Regions from separate parts of the Streptomyces sp. NBC_00076 genome, predicted to be linked through region 2. Evidence: riboswitches for the same ligand, from Rfam matches in the RefSeq annotation. Region 2 holds a riboswitch; the other holds the start of a gene.
The links. Region 2 has a riboswitch for cyclic di-AMP ahead of OHA64_RS41060 (peptidoglycan DD-metalloendopeptidase family protein). Riboswitches for the same ligand answer to the same signal wherever they lie in the genome.
Positions count from the first base shown of each region.

Region 1: it holds a riboswitch for cyclic di-AMP, as region 2 does, so the genes downstream of both, OHA64_RS29555 (NlpC/P60 family protein) here and OHA64_RS41060 (peptidoglycan DD-metalloendopeptidase family protein) in region 2, are expected to answer to the same signal.

Region 1 covers NZ_CP108242.1:6,457,107-6,464,471, reverse strand. The annotation lists gene OHA64_RS29565 (M23 family metallopeptidase) at 1-1,308, shown strand, start outside; gene pcrA (DNA helicase PcrA) at 1,391-3,877, opposite strand; cyclic di-AMP (ydaO/yuaA leader) riboswitch at 4,281-4,449, shown strand; gene OHA64_RS29555 (NlpC/P60 family protein) at 4,457-5,641, shown strand; gene OHA64_RS29550 (hypothetical protein) at 5,774-6,127, opposite strand; gene OHA64_RS29545 (NlpC/P60 family protein) at 6,595-7,365, shown strand, end outside.
Region 2 covers NZ_CP108242.1:9,136,205-9,143,569, forward strand. The annotation lists gene OHA64_RS41035 (aspartate aminotransferase family protein) at 1-183, shown strand, start outside; gene OHA64_RS41040 (helix-turn-helix domain-containing protein) at 313-942, shown strand; gene OHA64_RS41045 (DUF6126 family protein) at 939-1,061, shown strand; gene OHA64_RS41050 (tyrosine-protein phosphatase) at 1,110-1,907, opposite strand; gene OHA64_RS41055 (alpha-galactosidase) at 2,089-4,164, shown strand; cyclic di-AMP (ydaO/yuaA leader) riboswitch at 4,469-4,628, shown strand; gene OHA64_RS41060 (peptidoglycan DD-metalloendopeptidase family protein) at 4,633-5,571, shown strand; gene OHA64_RS41065 (DUF6250 domain-containing protein) at 5,898-6,611, shown strand; gene OHA64_RS41070 (SGNH/GDSL hydrolase family protein) at 6,757-7,365, shown strand, end outside.

The sequences.
Region 1 (7,365 bases), 2.7 Mb from region 2:
TGGCCCACGGCCGGTCACCAGACCCTGAACTACGACATATACGCGGCGCAGCACCACGCCGCCTACGACACCGGCGCGTACGACACCACCGGCTGGACCGGCGAGCACCAGCAGCTCTCCGCGATCCCGTCCCAGGCCACCGGCCCCGACACCAGCGGCCAGTGGGACGCGAACGCCTGGCTCCAGCCCGACCAGTCCGGCGGCCAGGCGGACCAGACCCAGCAGTGGGAATGGGGCACGCAGGCCTTCGACACCGGGGCGTACGACGCCACGCAGTGGAACTCCGACGGCCCCCACGCCGCCACCGGCTCCGAGGAGTACGCCCCCCAGGTCGAGTCCTTCGACCAGCAGGCGACGGCGACCTTCGACCAGGTCACGTACGGCGAACAGGTGCCGGGCGACGGCGAGTTCACCGACACCGGCGAGATGGCGGACGGGTCGGGGATGCCGCCCGCGTCCGACTCCCCTCATGCCGCTCACTCCGCTCACGGGACTCTCCTCGACGACCAGGAAGAGGTCGCACCGACCCCGGCCCCGGCCCCGTCGTCCCGCGCCGCGTCTCGTGGCGGGTCCCGGTCCCGCCGCCGTATGCCCGCCAAGCGGTCCGCGCTGCTGACGGTGGCCGTCCCCTCGGCGTGTGTGATGGGTGTCGCGGGGATCGCGGCCGCCTCCGTCGGCACCCTGACCGGCGGCGACCAGGAGACGTCGACCACCGCGTCGGACGCCGCCGCCGTGAAGCCGGCCGTCGCGAACAACAAACTGGACGCCCAGCTGAAGACCCTCTCCGCCGAGGCGGACGACTTCAGCGACCGGGTCAGCCGTACGCAGGAACGTATCGACCTCAAGGCCCAGCAGGCGGCCGAGAAGAAGCAGGCGGCCGCGGAGGCCGCCCGCAAGGAGCGGCTGCGCCCCAAGTACGCGCTGCCGGTCGCGCAGCACGGGCTCAGCGCCTACTTCGGCCAGTCCGGCATCAACTGGATGTCCGTGCACACCGGCATCGACTTCCCCGTCTCCTACGGCACGACCGTGATGGCCGCGACCGACGGCACCGTGCGGACGCAGTGGAACAGCGCGTACGGCAACATGCTGATCCTGACCGCGAAGGACGGCACGGAGACGTGGTACTGCCACCTCTCCAGCTACCGGGTCTCATCCGGTACGACCGTGAAGGCCGGCGACCCGATCGCGTACTCCGGCAACTCCGGCAACTCGACCGGCCCCCACCTGCACTTCGAGGTACGGCCGGCCGGCGGCGCGGCGGTCGACCCCCTGCCGTGGCTGCGCAGCCACGGGATCAACCCGACGTAGGCACCTCGACTCCCCTGTGCCCCTGTGAGCCCCGGCCGTTGGACCGGGGCTCAGGGCATGAGAGCCGCACAGGGCCTGAGAGCTACAGCTTCTCCACCGGCGCGTACCGCAGCAGCAGTCGCTTCGGCTTCTCTTCCCCGAAGTCGACCGTCGCCTCGGCGTTGCCGCCCGTGCCCTTCACGGCCACGACCGTTCCGAGCCCGAACTGGTCGTGGGTGACCCGGTCCCCGACCGCCAGCGCCACCACCGGCTTCTCCGAGCTCCGGCGGGTGGCGAAGCCGGACGCCCCGGACGCCGACGAGCGGGAGCGGGACGACGACAGCGAGGCCGCCACCCCGGACACCGGGCCGGAGGACACCGGTGAAGTAGCACCGGTCCGCTTCCAGTCGACGTGCTGTGGCGGGATCTCCTCGAGGAAACGGGAGGGCGGGTTGTACGACGGCTGCCCCCACGCGCTCCGCAGCGACGACCGTGTCAGATACAGCCGTTCCCGCGCGCGCGTGATGCCGACGTACGCCAGGCGGCGCTCCTCCTCCAGCTCCTTGGTCTGACCGAGGGCGCGCATGTGGGGGAAGACGCCGTCCTCCATGCCGGTCAGGAACACGACCGGGAACTCCAGGCCCTTGGCGGTGTGCAGGGTCATCAGGGTGATGACTCCGGAGCCGTCCTCTTCCTCGTCGGGGATCTGGTCGGAGTCGGCGACCAGGGCCACCCGCTCCAGGAAGTCGGAGAGCGAACCGGACGCCTCCCCCTCCGCGGTCTCCTGTTCGAACTCCAGGGCGACGGCGGCGAGTTCCTGAAGGTTCTCGATCCGGGTCTCGTCCTGGGGGTCGGTGGAGGCCTGCAACTCCGCGAGGTAGCCGGTGCGTTCGAGCACCGCCTCCAGGACGGTCGCCGGGCCCGCGCCGGAGTCGACGACGGTACGGAGGTCCTCCATCAGCGTGTTGAACCGCTTCACGGCGTTCGTGGAGCGCGCGGCCATGCCGTACGCCTCGTCGACCCGCTTCAGCGCCTGCGGGAAGCTGATCTTCTCCCGCTGGGACAGTGCGTCGATCATCGCCTCGGCGCGCTCGCCGATGCCGCGCTTGGGCACGTTCAGGACCCGCCGCAGCGGCACCGAGTCCTCCGGGTTGGCGAGGACCCGCAGGTAGGCCAGGACGTCCCGGACCTCCTTGCGCTCGTAGAAGCGGACACCGCCGACGACCTTGTAGGGCAGGCCGACACGGATGAAGATCTCTTCGAAGACACGGGACTGGGCGTTCGTCCGGTAGAAGACGGCGACATCGCCGGCCTTCGCGTCGCCCGCGTCCGTGAGGCGGTCTATCTCGTCGGCGACGAACTGCGCCTCGTCGTGCTCGGTGTCGGCGACATAGCCGGTGATGCGCGCGCCCGCGCCCGCGTTGGTCCACAGGTTCTTGGGACGGCGGGACTCGTTGCGCTCGATGACCGCGTTGGCGGCGGTGAGGATCGTCTGCGTCGAGCGGTAGTTCTGCTCGAGCAGGATCGTCGTCGCGTCCGGGTAGTCCTCCTCGAACTGGAGGATGTTGCGGATGGTCGCGCCGCGGAACGCGTAGATCGACTGGTCGGCGTCACCCACCACGCACAGTTCGGCGGGCTGGAGGTCGTACTCGCTGGGCGGTACGTCCACCGGGTGCTCGGAGGTGCCGACGAGCTCCCGGACCAGGGAGTACTGGGCGTGGTTGGTGTCCTGGTACTCGTCGACGAGGACGTGCCGGAAGCGGCGGCGGTAGTGGTCGGCGACGTCCGGGAAGGCGCGGAGCAGGTTGACCGTCGTCATGATCAGGTCGTCGAAGTCGAGGGCGTTCGCCTCGCGCAGCCGCGACTGGTACATGGCGTAGGCCTGGGCGAGGGTCTTCTCGAAGCCGTCGGTGGCCTGGGCGGCGAAGTCCTCCTCGTCGATCAGCTCGTTCTTCAGGTTCGAGATCTTGGCGCTGAAGGACTTCGGCGGGAAGCGCTTGGGGTCGAGGTCCAGGTCGCGGCAGACCAGGGCCATCAGACGCTTGGAGTCGGCGGCGTCGTAGATCGAGAAGGAGGAGGTGAAGCCCAGCTTCTTCGACTCCCGGCGCAGGATGCGGACGCACGCGCTGTGGAAGGTCATCACCCACATCGCGTTCGCGCGCGGGCCGACGAGTTGCTCGACGCGCTCCTTCATCTCGCCGGCGGCCTTGTTGGTGAAGGTGATCGCGAGGATCTGGCCCGGATGCACGTTCCGCTCGCCGAGCAGGTAGGCGATGCGGTGCGTGAGCACACGGGTCTTGCCCGAACCGGCGCCTGCCACGATGAGCAGCGGGGCACCGGCGTGCACGACGGCCTCGCGCTGGTTCTCGTTCAGCCCCTCCAGGAGCGCGGCCGGGTCCACCGCCGGGCGCGGGGCACCGTCGCGGTAGTGGGTGTCCCGGTCCGGCGGCACGTCGAACTTCCCGCCGAACAGATCGTCCGGAACGGGCTCCGGTACGTGATCGTCCTCGGGTGGCGGCGGGGGTCCCTCCTCGTGCCCGCGAGGGGCCTGGAGGTTCGCCAGGAAGCTGTCATCAAAGAGGCTGCTCATCGCACTCCGAGTCTAGGACCCCCCACTGACAGCCCGCCGCCACCCCGAGAACATCGCCGGAATCCGGCGGCGGGCCCAGACCCCGAGGGTCTTCCGGAACCGTCCACCCGGCCTCACTCACCCTTCGAGATGACGCCATCACGGTCCGCGACGGACCAGGCGGGGACGTGGACCTTGCCGTCCGGGCCGACCGAAACGGGCGGACATCGCCGAGCTCACGAAACAGAACGAGTCATTACAGATCAAGGAAAATCACCATGAACCTACTACGATCAGCCACGCTCTGACTGAAGGTCACAAAAATGTATCGGGCATATCGAACATCAACCTTCACAGCGGCCACACGAGTTGGCTACCGTGCCGGACAGGCCGTACGACCTCCACCGGCGAACCTCGCCGGGCCGCGCGGCCTCCGCCGAATCCGCAGCGCCGCCGCGCGAATGGAACCGGGGACCCACCGAACTTGGGGTGAATCGGCCCAACTCCCCCTGGGACAAGGCCGTAGGGCAACCCTTCCGCATCTCCCGCCCGAACCCGACAGCTAACTCGGTAGGCGGAACGTGGAAGGAGTCGCCTCCCTTGGCGTCGCACCGCAAGTCGCGTCCCGCTGGTACGCGCGTAGCAGGCATACGGACCCCGGCCCTCGCCACGGCGGCCCTCACCTCCGTCGCCCTGCTGTCCCAATCGGCGCAAGCCGTCCCCGCCGACGACAAACCCAGCCTCGAAGAGGTCGAACAGAAGGTCGACGACCTGTACCGCCAGGCGGAGTCGGCGACCGACAAGTACAACGCGGCCAAGGAGAAGACCGGGAAGCAGCGCAAACAAGTCGACACTCTCCTCGAAGACGTCGCCCAGCGCACCCAGAAGCTCAACGAGGCGCGGGAGGAGCTTGGTTCCTTCGCCGCCGCCCAGTACCGCACCGGTGCCTCCGCACCCGACACCGCGACCTTCCTGCTCGCGGACTCCCCGCAGGACTACTTCGACCAGACCCAGCTGATGGGCCGGCTGACCAACAGGCAGAAGGGCGCGGTCGACGAGTACGTCACCGAGCAGTCCGCGACGATGGAGAAGCGCAAGGAGGCCACCGAGAGCCTCCAGACGCTCACCGAGTCGCAGGGCGACCTGAAGACGGCCAAGGCGACCGTCCAGAAGAAACTCGCCGACGCCCGCAGCATGCTGTCGCAGCTGACCGCCGAGGAGAAGGCGCGGCTCGCCGCGATCGAGGAGAAGAAGCAGGAGGAGGCGAAGCGCAGAGCCGCCGAGCTGGCGCAGCAGCAACAGGCGGCGGAGCAGCAGGCCCGGGAGGCGGCGGCTCAGCAGCAGGACAGCGGCTCCTCGACGGGCTCCTCGTCCTCGACCGGCACTTCGACCGGTACCTCGTCCGACGCGCCCGACGCCTCGTACGCCACCAAGGCCGAGAAGGCGCTCGCCTTCGCCCGCGCCCAGATCGGCAAGCCGTACGTCTGGGGCGCCACCGGCCCCGACTCCTACGACTGCTCCGGCCTCACCCAGGCCGCCTGGAAGGCCGCCGGCGTCGACATCCCGCGCGTCACCTACGACCAGGTCAACGCCGGCACCACGGTCTCCCTCTCCGCCGCCCAGCCCGGTGACCTGGTGTTCTTCTACGACGACATCAGCCACGTCGGCATGTACATCGGCAACGGCATGATGATCCACGCTCCGAAGCCGGGCGCGTACGTCCGCGAGGAGTCGATCTACTACGACGGCGAGTCGTCGATCTACCGCGTGGTGCGACCGGCCTGACCGTTCCCGTCCGGAGGCGGGCGGTGTCGGTCCGCCGCCGCCTCCGGCGCGGGGGCTGCCCTCCTTGTGCCGCGCCCGCGCGTTGTGCCGCGGGCGCGGTCCTGTCGGCCTACGCCGCCGACCGTCCGGAGATCACGTCCACAGCACCGCGATGAAGATGTTCGCCGTGGTCAGCGCACCCACCACGCCGAACATGCTCTTGTCCACCCGCTCGTCGTCCCGCTTCACATAGACGAGGCCGAGGATCACGATCAGCAGGGCCAGCTTCACACCGATCTTGATGTTGTTGACGGGCTGGTCGTCGGCCTGGTTGAGGCCGACCAGGATCGCGCCGGTGACGAGCATCGTCAGGGCGCCGTGCAGCATCGCCGGGACGAAGCGGGCGGTGCCCCGGCCCATCGCCTTCATCTGGGTGAGGAAGCCGCCGAGCAGCGAGGCGATGCCGATGATGTGCAGGCCGACGAAGAGATGGATGAGTACGTCCATGAGGCCGGAGCCTAATCAGGGTGCGGGAGGCACCTGACACCGGCCCTCCCCGCATTCCGGCCCTCCGCACCGGATCGGATCTTGCATATATGCGGCCATAGCACCTGGCGGACATCCCGGGGCGCGCATTCCCCACCTCGGTCATCGCTCTGCGTGAAGACGACGGCACCGAAGTCGAATCACGGTCACATACGGTCACCAGCCGGTCCTCTCGCGGCACTTCCGTACATCCCGTTACCGAGCCGTCACAGTCGGGTTTAGCGTCCTTCACCAGGTGACCGACTCCCCACCGCCGCCCGGGCCAGGGGCGGCAGTCGGCCACCACCGCCGAGAAGGTCCGGCGGCGGTCCGCTCCCCCTGTGCGGGGCGCCGCCGGACGCGTCATCCGCCCCCCGGGGCGGCCGTACGTCCGCTCCGCTTGGCGTTCGTACGGATCAGGCGGTCGTACGAAAGGACGTGCAGTCCAGTTGGCAGCGCACCGCAAGCCCCGGCAACGTTCGGTCAGCGGCAACACGGCCCGCGCGGCGGCGACGATCGCCCTCGCGGGCGCGGCGACGGCGACGGGTTTCGACGGGACCGGACACGCCGAGCCCCAGCTGACGCCGGCGCAGGTCAAGGCGAAGGTGGACAGGCTGTACCAGGAGGCGGAGATCGCCACCGAGAAGTACAACGGCGTGAAGGAGAAGGCGGACACCGCGCAGCAGCGCCTCTCCACGCTGCGGGACGAAGCGGCACGCCGGACGGAGAAGCTCAACTCGGCCCGGGACTCGCTGGGTTCGATGGCCAGGGCGCAGTACCGCGACGGCGGCCTTGATCCCGCGCTGCAACTCGCGCTGTCCGACGATCCCGACCAGTACCTGGACGGGGCCGAGTTCGTCGAGCGGGCCGGCAGCAGGCAGGCCACGTCCGTCGCGAACGTGCGCGGACAGCTGCGGGAGATCGAACGGTTACGCGGGGCCGCGCGCATCGAGCTGACCTCGCTGAAGTCCCGGCAGGCGGAGCTGAAGCGGCACAAGGAGACGGTCAACGGGAAGCTGACCACGGCCCGACGGCTGCTGTCAGGACTACCCGCCGAGGAACGGGCCCGGTACGGGGCGGGCGGCGGCGGCACGGCCCGCGCCGCACGCTCCACCGGCACCGCGCGGGACCGCCTGGCGGCGACCGGGACGGCCACCTCCGACGCACCCAACTCCCGTGCGGCGGCAGCCGTCTCCTTCGCCTACTCCAAACTGGGCAGC
Region 2 (7,365 bases):
ACCCAGGTCTCCGGCGACCACCTGGAGGTGATCAAGCTGATCCCGCCGCTGGTCATCGGGGAGGAGGACGTGAACCGGTTCGTGGACGCCTTCACGGACGTGATGGACGACGCGCACAGCGGCGGCGGGCTGATGTGGGACTTCGGCAAGACGCTGATCAAGCAGGCGGTGGCCAACCGATAGAGCGAGCCCGGGGAGGCGGGGGCCGGGAGCCGGGGTGCCGGCGGGGCTTCCCGTACGGACGGAGAAGGGGGCTTTTGCCTCTGAGACAAGAAATTTGCCGCAGAGGCAAGCCCGCGGCTCAATGGAGGCATGAGCCCTCCGGAAGCCGACAACGAGCCGTCGTCCGGGCCGGTCGCCGACCTGCCCGCGGTCGCACCACAGCTGCGTGCCCTGCGCCGACGTGCATCCCTCACCCTGGAGGCCGCCGCACGGGCCGCCGGACTGTCGCCCGCCCACCTCTCCCGGCTGGAGACCGGGCAGCGTCAGCCCTCGCTGCCGATGCTGCTCGCGCTCGCCCGAATCTACGGCACGACGGTCTCGGAGCTTCTCGGCGAGACGGCCGCGGAACGGGACGCCATCGTGCGTGGGGCCGACATGGAACCGACCGCGGCCGGCGGCTGGACCTACTGGCAGGCCGGCGCGTCCGGCCGCGGCATGCAGGCTCTGCGCGTCCATGTCCCGCACGGCTCCCAGGGCGACATCGTGCGGGTGCACCCCGGTGAGGAGTGGCTGCATGTCCTCAGGGGGCGGCTGCGGCTGCGCCTCGGGGACACCACGCACCGGCTCGCACCGGGTGACAGCGCGCACTTCGACTCGCTGACCCCGCACCGCATCGCCGCCCAGGACCCCGACGGGGTCGAGCTCCTGTTCGTCCACACCCTGCTGCAGAGCCCCACGGCCACACTGTGCCTGGGCCCCACCCCTGGAGACATGCCATGACTGACATGGAGGAGAAGTTCCCTCGCGCCCTGTGGGTGCGCCTCATCATCTACATCGCGGTCGGCCATGTGTTCGCGGCCTTCATCTACTTCCTGTTCGAGCTGGGCGCCAAGCAGTGACCTCTCGGGCGGTCACGCCTGGCGGGGTGAACTCGCAGGCGGAAGTACTCAGTCCAGCAGTCGCTCGCGCAGCCGCTCCCGGATCTCCGGCGTGACTCCCACGCCCTTCTCCAGGTAGGTGTCGACCTCGCCCCAGGTCTCCTCGATCGTTTCGAAGGCGGCGCTCAGATACTCGGCGCGGGCCTCGAAGAGGGGACTGAGCAGCTCCATGACCTCGGGGGAGTAGGCCGAGGCGGAGCTGCCGCTGCGCCGCACCTTGTAGCGGCGGTGCTTCGCGTTCGACTCCAGGTAGTCGGCGAGGATCGCCTCCCGCTCGACGCCCACGGCGAGCAGTGTCACCGCCACGGACAGACCCGCGCGGTCCTTGCCGGCCGCGCAGTGCATGAGCGCGGGGACACTGTCCTCGGCCATGGAGCGCAGCACCAGGGAGTGTTCGGCGGTGCGCTCCTTGATAATGGCGCGGTACGAGTTGATCATCCGGTCCGCGGCCCTGCCGTCGCCCAGGGTCTCGCGCAGCTCGTCGATCCGGCCGTCACGGACCATCGTCCAGAACTCGCTGCCGTGGGCCGGATCCGTCAGCGGAAGGTTCACATTGCGCACGCCCGGCAGCTCGACGTCGGGACCCTCCAGCTTCTGGTCGGCCGCGTTGCGGAAGTCGAAGATCGTGTGCAGGCCCAGGGAGGCGAGGAACGCCGCGTCCTCCGCGGTCGCGTGCGCGAGGTGACCGCTGCGGAACAGCACCCCGGGCCGCACCCGGCGGCCGTCCACGGTCGGCAGGCCCCCGACGTCACGGAAGTTGCGCACTCCGGACAGCTCGGGTTCGGTCGACGGGGCCTGCTGGGTCACGGGGGCTCCTCCCAATCGGTGCCGTCGACGCGGCTCGACGGCGGGCACCCACCCGACGATACGACATGGCTTCGTAGGGCACGCAGTTGTCCACAGACGTTGCGTCGAGGGCTCGCCGACCTCGATGATGTTGATGCTTGAGTGCACCTGTTCGTGTCTGTTCGTACCTGTGAGGGACAAAATGCTGGAGATCGCCGACAACGGCCGCACGTGGATTCTGTCCGGGCCGACCAGCAGTTACGCCGTCCACCTCACCGAGGACGACGAACTGCTGCATCTGCACTGGGGGCCACGGATCGCGTTGGCCGACGCCGAGGCCCTCGCCGTACGCCCGCTGCCGGACTACTGGCCCTTCGAGTCCCCGCTCGACGGACGCGAGGAGTACCCGGTCGAGGGCGGCCCCCGCTTCGTCCGCCCCGCCCTGTCGGTGCGCACGGACGAGCGGCGCGGCACCGAGTGGGTCTTCGAGGCGTACGAGAGTGGCGGGGACGACGAGCTGCGGCTCAGATTCCGCGACGGCGGCCTCAGGATCACCCTGCACCACCGCATGCGGCACGACGTCGTGGAGCGCTGGGTGAGCCTGGACAACGAGGGTCCCGCCGTGGAGCTCCTGCGCGCCGACTCCGCGACCTGGACCCTGCCCGACCGCGAGACCGGCTGGCGGCTGTCGCACCTGCACGGCCGCTGGGCCGCGGAGTCCCAGCTCGTGCGCGCACCCCTCACCTACGGCGAGAAGGTCATCGGCAGCCGCCGCGGCCACACCGGGCACCAGCACCTGCCGTGGGTCGCGCTCGACACCGACGCGACCGAGGAGCGCGGCGAGGTCTACGGCTGCGCCCTCGGCTGGTCCGGGTCCTGGCGCATCGCCGTGGCCGAACTGCCCGACACGCGCGTGCAGATCACCGGCGGCGCGGGGTACGACGACTCCGGCCTGCTCCGTCTGGAGGCCGGGGAGTCCTTCACCGCCCCCGTCTTCGCCGGCCTGTGGAGCGACGCCGGCTACGGCGGGGCGAGCCGCGCCTGGCACGCCTACCAGCGGGCGTACGTCATCCCGGACGCGGACCGGGACCGGCCGGTGCTGTTCAACTCCTGGGAGGCCACCGAGTTCGACATCTCCGAGGAGCAGCAGGGGGAGCTGGCCCGCCGGGCCGCGGCGATCGGCGTCGAGCTGTTCGTCATCGACGACGGCTGGTTCGGGAAGCGGACGAGCGACCGTGCGGGGCTCGGCGACTGGACGCCCAATCCCGACCGCTTCCCGGGCGGGCTGAGGCCCCTCGCCGACTCCGTGCACGCCCTCGGCATGCAGTTCGGCATCTGGGTCGAGCCGGAAATGGTCAATCCGGACAGCGACCTCTACCGCGCCCACCCGGACTGGGTTCAGTACCAACCAGGGCGAAAGCGGACGGAACTGCGCAACCAGCTTGTGCTGAACCTCGCGCGCGAGGACGTCCAGGAGTATCTCTGGGAGCGGCTGCACGGGCTGCTCTCCAGCGCCCCGATCGACTATGTGAAGTGGGACTTCAACCGCTGCTTCACCGACGCGGGCTGGCCCGACGACGCCTACCCGCAGCGCCTGTGGGTCGATCACGTGAACGCGCTGTACCGCCTGTTGGACCGGCTGCGCGAGGCCCACCCGGGCGTCGCCTTCGAGTCCTGCTCGGGCGGCGGCGGCCGGATCGACCTCGGTGTCATGAGCCGAACCGACCAGGTGTGGACCTCCGACAACACCGACCCGCTCGACCGGCTCGCCATCCAGCACGGATTCAGCCAGATCCATCCCGCGCGCGCGATGGCCGCCTGGGTCACGGACAGCCCCAACACCCAGCTCAACGGCCGGGTCAGCACCTTGCGGTTCCGGTTCGTCAGCGCCATGGCCGGGGTGCTCGGAGTCGGCGGGGACCTCGCCGAGTGGACCGAGGAGGAACTCGCCGAGGCCCGCGACTGGGTGACTCTCTACAAGGAGATCCGTCCGCTCGTGCAGCGTGGCGACCTCTATCGACTGCGCCCGCCGGAGGGCGGATCGAGCGCGGTGCAGTACGTGCTGGGTGACGAAACGGTCGTCCTGGCCTGGCTCCAGGCGCAGCGCCACGGCGAGCCGGTACCGGCGCTGCGGCTGCGCGGACTCGATCCGGCGGCCTCGTACGAATGCCGTGAAACGGGCGAAGTGCACCGCGGGGCCGTGCTGCTGCATCACGGACTGCGGACCGGCCTCCGGGGTGACCTCGATGCGACGGTTCTCCGGCTGCGCCGCATCTGAGAGTTCTGCCCGAATTGGCGGCTTCATTGCAACTCGGCCTGAAATAAGGCGACCTGGGGGGCGGTGCGTGAGGAGCGTCATATTCGTGACCGTGCGTCGCCCGTCATGTTCACGTAATTCTTATGCATTTCAAGGGAATTAGAGTGTGGGCGATCTTTCGATTTACTGAGGGTGACCGGTAATTCCCATGAGGGATCAACGGAAACGCATTTGCATGCAACCTTCCGCTTGTCCCTGTGCGTCTTAGTCGCTTACGTTCGCCACCGATCCGGACGGACGCCCAATCCTGCCGCCGCCCGGGGCCAGCCCACACTCACCCGTACACGGCAGGAGCGGGGGACCCACAGGTACAACCGCCTGTTTCGGTTCTCCGGAACAGGCTTGGGGTTAAGTCGTACTTCGGTATGGCCGGGCATCTCCAGTCCGCACCCGACAGCTCACCTCGCAGGCGCCGGAGAGGAATTCGCCATGCCCGCGAAGGGTAAGCATCGCCAACCGAAGAACCAGCGCTTCGCCCGTTCCATCGCCGTCGCCGGAGCCGGCGGCGCCGCACTCGCACTTCCACTTCTGGGGGCCACCGGCGCCTATGCGGCGAGTCCCCAGTCCGTTTCCGAGAATGCCGTTCAGTCGTCAGTTCCGACTGCCGCCAAAAAGTCGGTGGCCGCGCGGACTTCGGGCGTGAAGACCTATGTGGTGCGGGCGGGTGACTGTCTCGCGAAGATCGCCGATGAGCAGAACGTCAGCGGAGGCTGGCAGAAGCTCTACGCCGACAACCGTGAGGCCGTCGGCGGCAATCCGTCGCTGATCCATCCCGGTCTGAAGCTCACGATCGGCAAGAAGGCCACGACGGGTGCCGGGAAGACCGAGTCGTCGGCCTCCTCGTCGAAGCCGAAGCCGAAGCCGAAGGCGCAGTCGTCGTCTTCGTCGGCGTCCTCGTCGCAGAAGTCGCAGCAGTCGACGGTGGCCGCTCAGAGCGTCGTGACCACCAGTACCGCGAACGGCTTCACCCTCCCGGTCAGTGGCGCCGTCATCGGCACGGGTTACCACGTGGCGGGCAGCATGTGGGCCAGCGGCTACCACACCGGTGTCGACTTCATCGTTCCGACCGGTACCCCGCTCAAGGCCGTGGGCGCGGGCACGGTCGTCTCCGCGGGCTGGGGCGGCGCGTACGGCAACCAGGTCGTCATCAGGCTGGCCGACGGCTATTACGCGCAGTACGCGCACCTGTCCGCGCTCTCCGTCTCCAGCGGCCAGACCGTGACCGAGGGCCAGCAGATCGGTCTCTCCGGCGCGACCGGCAACGTGACCGGCCCGCACCTGCACTTCGAGATCCGCACCACGCCGGACTACGGCTCGGACGTGGACCCGATCGCCTACCTCCGCTCGAAGGGTGTCTCGGTCGGCTGACGCCGCCCTCGCGACCACCTGCCCGACACGCTGCCGAAGGCCGGACCCACGATCCCCGGGTCCGGCCTTCGGTATGTCTGGGTGCGTCCCAATATGTTTTGGATCCTTCCCGGCCGATCCGTGATCGTCGCATTGCGGCCCTGTGGCGAAAGAGCTCGGTACGTCGACAGAGTGCAGGCGTGGAGGGCACAGTGAACTCCGCTTCTGTGCAAGCGCTTTCTCCCCGCCGAATCCGTCGACCACCAAGCCCGTGACCGAGCACGTGACGGAGCCCATGACCGATCCCGTCACCGCACCCGTCCGCTTCCCGGAAGGAGCCGTCTCCCGTGACGACCACGCGTAGAGCCTTCGCGACCCTGGCCGCCGGAGCCGCAATGGCCGCCCTCGCCCCGGCGGCACACGCGAACGCCTCGCCCCGCCGCCGCCTGATCGCCCACGACGACTTCCGTCACGGCCTCGGCCGATGGGCCGTGGAACTCGAGAAGGGCGGCACCGTCACCGCCTCCCGCGGGATCCTGGAGGTCGACGTGCCCGCCGGTGCGACCGTCTGGTTCAAACAGCGGCTCGAAGGGCCGTACGTCCTGGAGTACACCGCCACACCGGTGGCGGAGGGCGGGGTCAACGACCGGGTGTCGGACCTCAACAACTTCTGGAACGCCATCGACGTCCGTTCCCCGGACGACCTGTTCGCCACCCCTCGGGGCGGTGCGCTCGCCGAGTACGACTACCTCAAGACGTACTACGCCGGATACGGCGCCAACACGAACACCACGACCAGACTGCGGCGCTATGTCGGCGAGGCGGGCGTGCGTCCGCTGGTCTACGACTACACGGAACCGCTGCTGGTGGCGAACCGGCCGAACCGGGTCCGGATCGTCTCCGACGGCTCGACCGTGCGGTGGTGGAACAACGGGCGGCTCGTGTTCGACCTCACCGACCCCGAGCCGTACACGAGCGGGCATTTCGGTTTCCGCACGACCTGGAGCCACTTCCGGATCTCCGGATTCCGGGTGTGGCGGTTGCCGCCTCAACAGCGATGACGAGAAGGCTATTCCTGGCTTGACCAATCCTTGAACGGTGGCTTATCTCACCGCACGTCAACCCTTTCCTACGGTCGCGTAGCTCACATCCCAAGGTGAATCATGGGCCGATGTGGCAGACGATTCGAAGAGTGACAGCAGATCAGTGATCGGGTCGTACGTGGCGGTGGGGGACAGCTTCACCGAGGGCGTCGGCGACCCCGGCCCCGACGGGGCGTTGGTCGGCTGGGCGGACCGGTTCGCGGTACTGCTCGCCGACCGGCGGCCCGAGGGCGACTTCCAGTACGCGAACCTCGCCGTGCGCGGGAAACTGCTCGACCAGATCGTGGCGGACCAGCTGCCGCAGGCCATGCAACTGGCCCCGGAGCTGGTCTCCTTCTGCGCGGGCGGCAACGACATCCTGCGACCCGGCACCGACCCCGACGAGGTCGCCGAGCGTTTCGAGCGCGCGGTGGTGCAACTGAAAACCGTCGCGGGCACGGTTATGGTGACGACGGGGTTCGACACCCGCAACGTGCCCGTGCTCAAGCACATGCGCGGCAAGATCGCCACCTACAACGGGCATGTGCGGGCGATCGCCGACCGGTACGGCTGTCCGGTGCTCGACCTGTGGTCCCTGAAGACCGTTCAGGACCGCCGGGCCTGGGACGGCGACCGGCTCCACCTCTCGCCCGAGGGCCACACGCGTGTGGCGCTGCGCGCGGGACAGGTCCTCGGCTTGGACATCCCGGCCGACCCGGACCAGCCCTGGCCG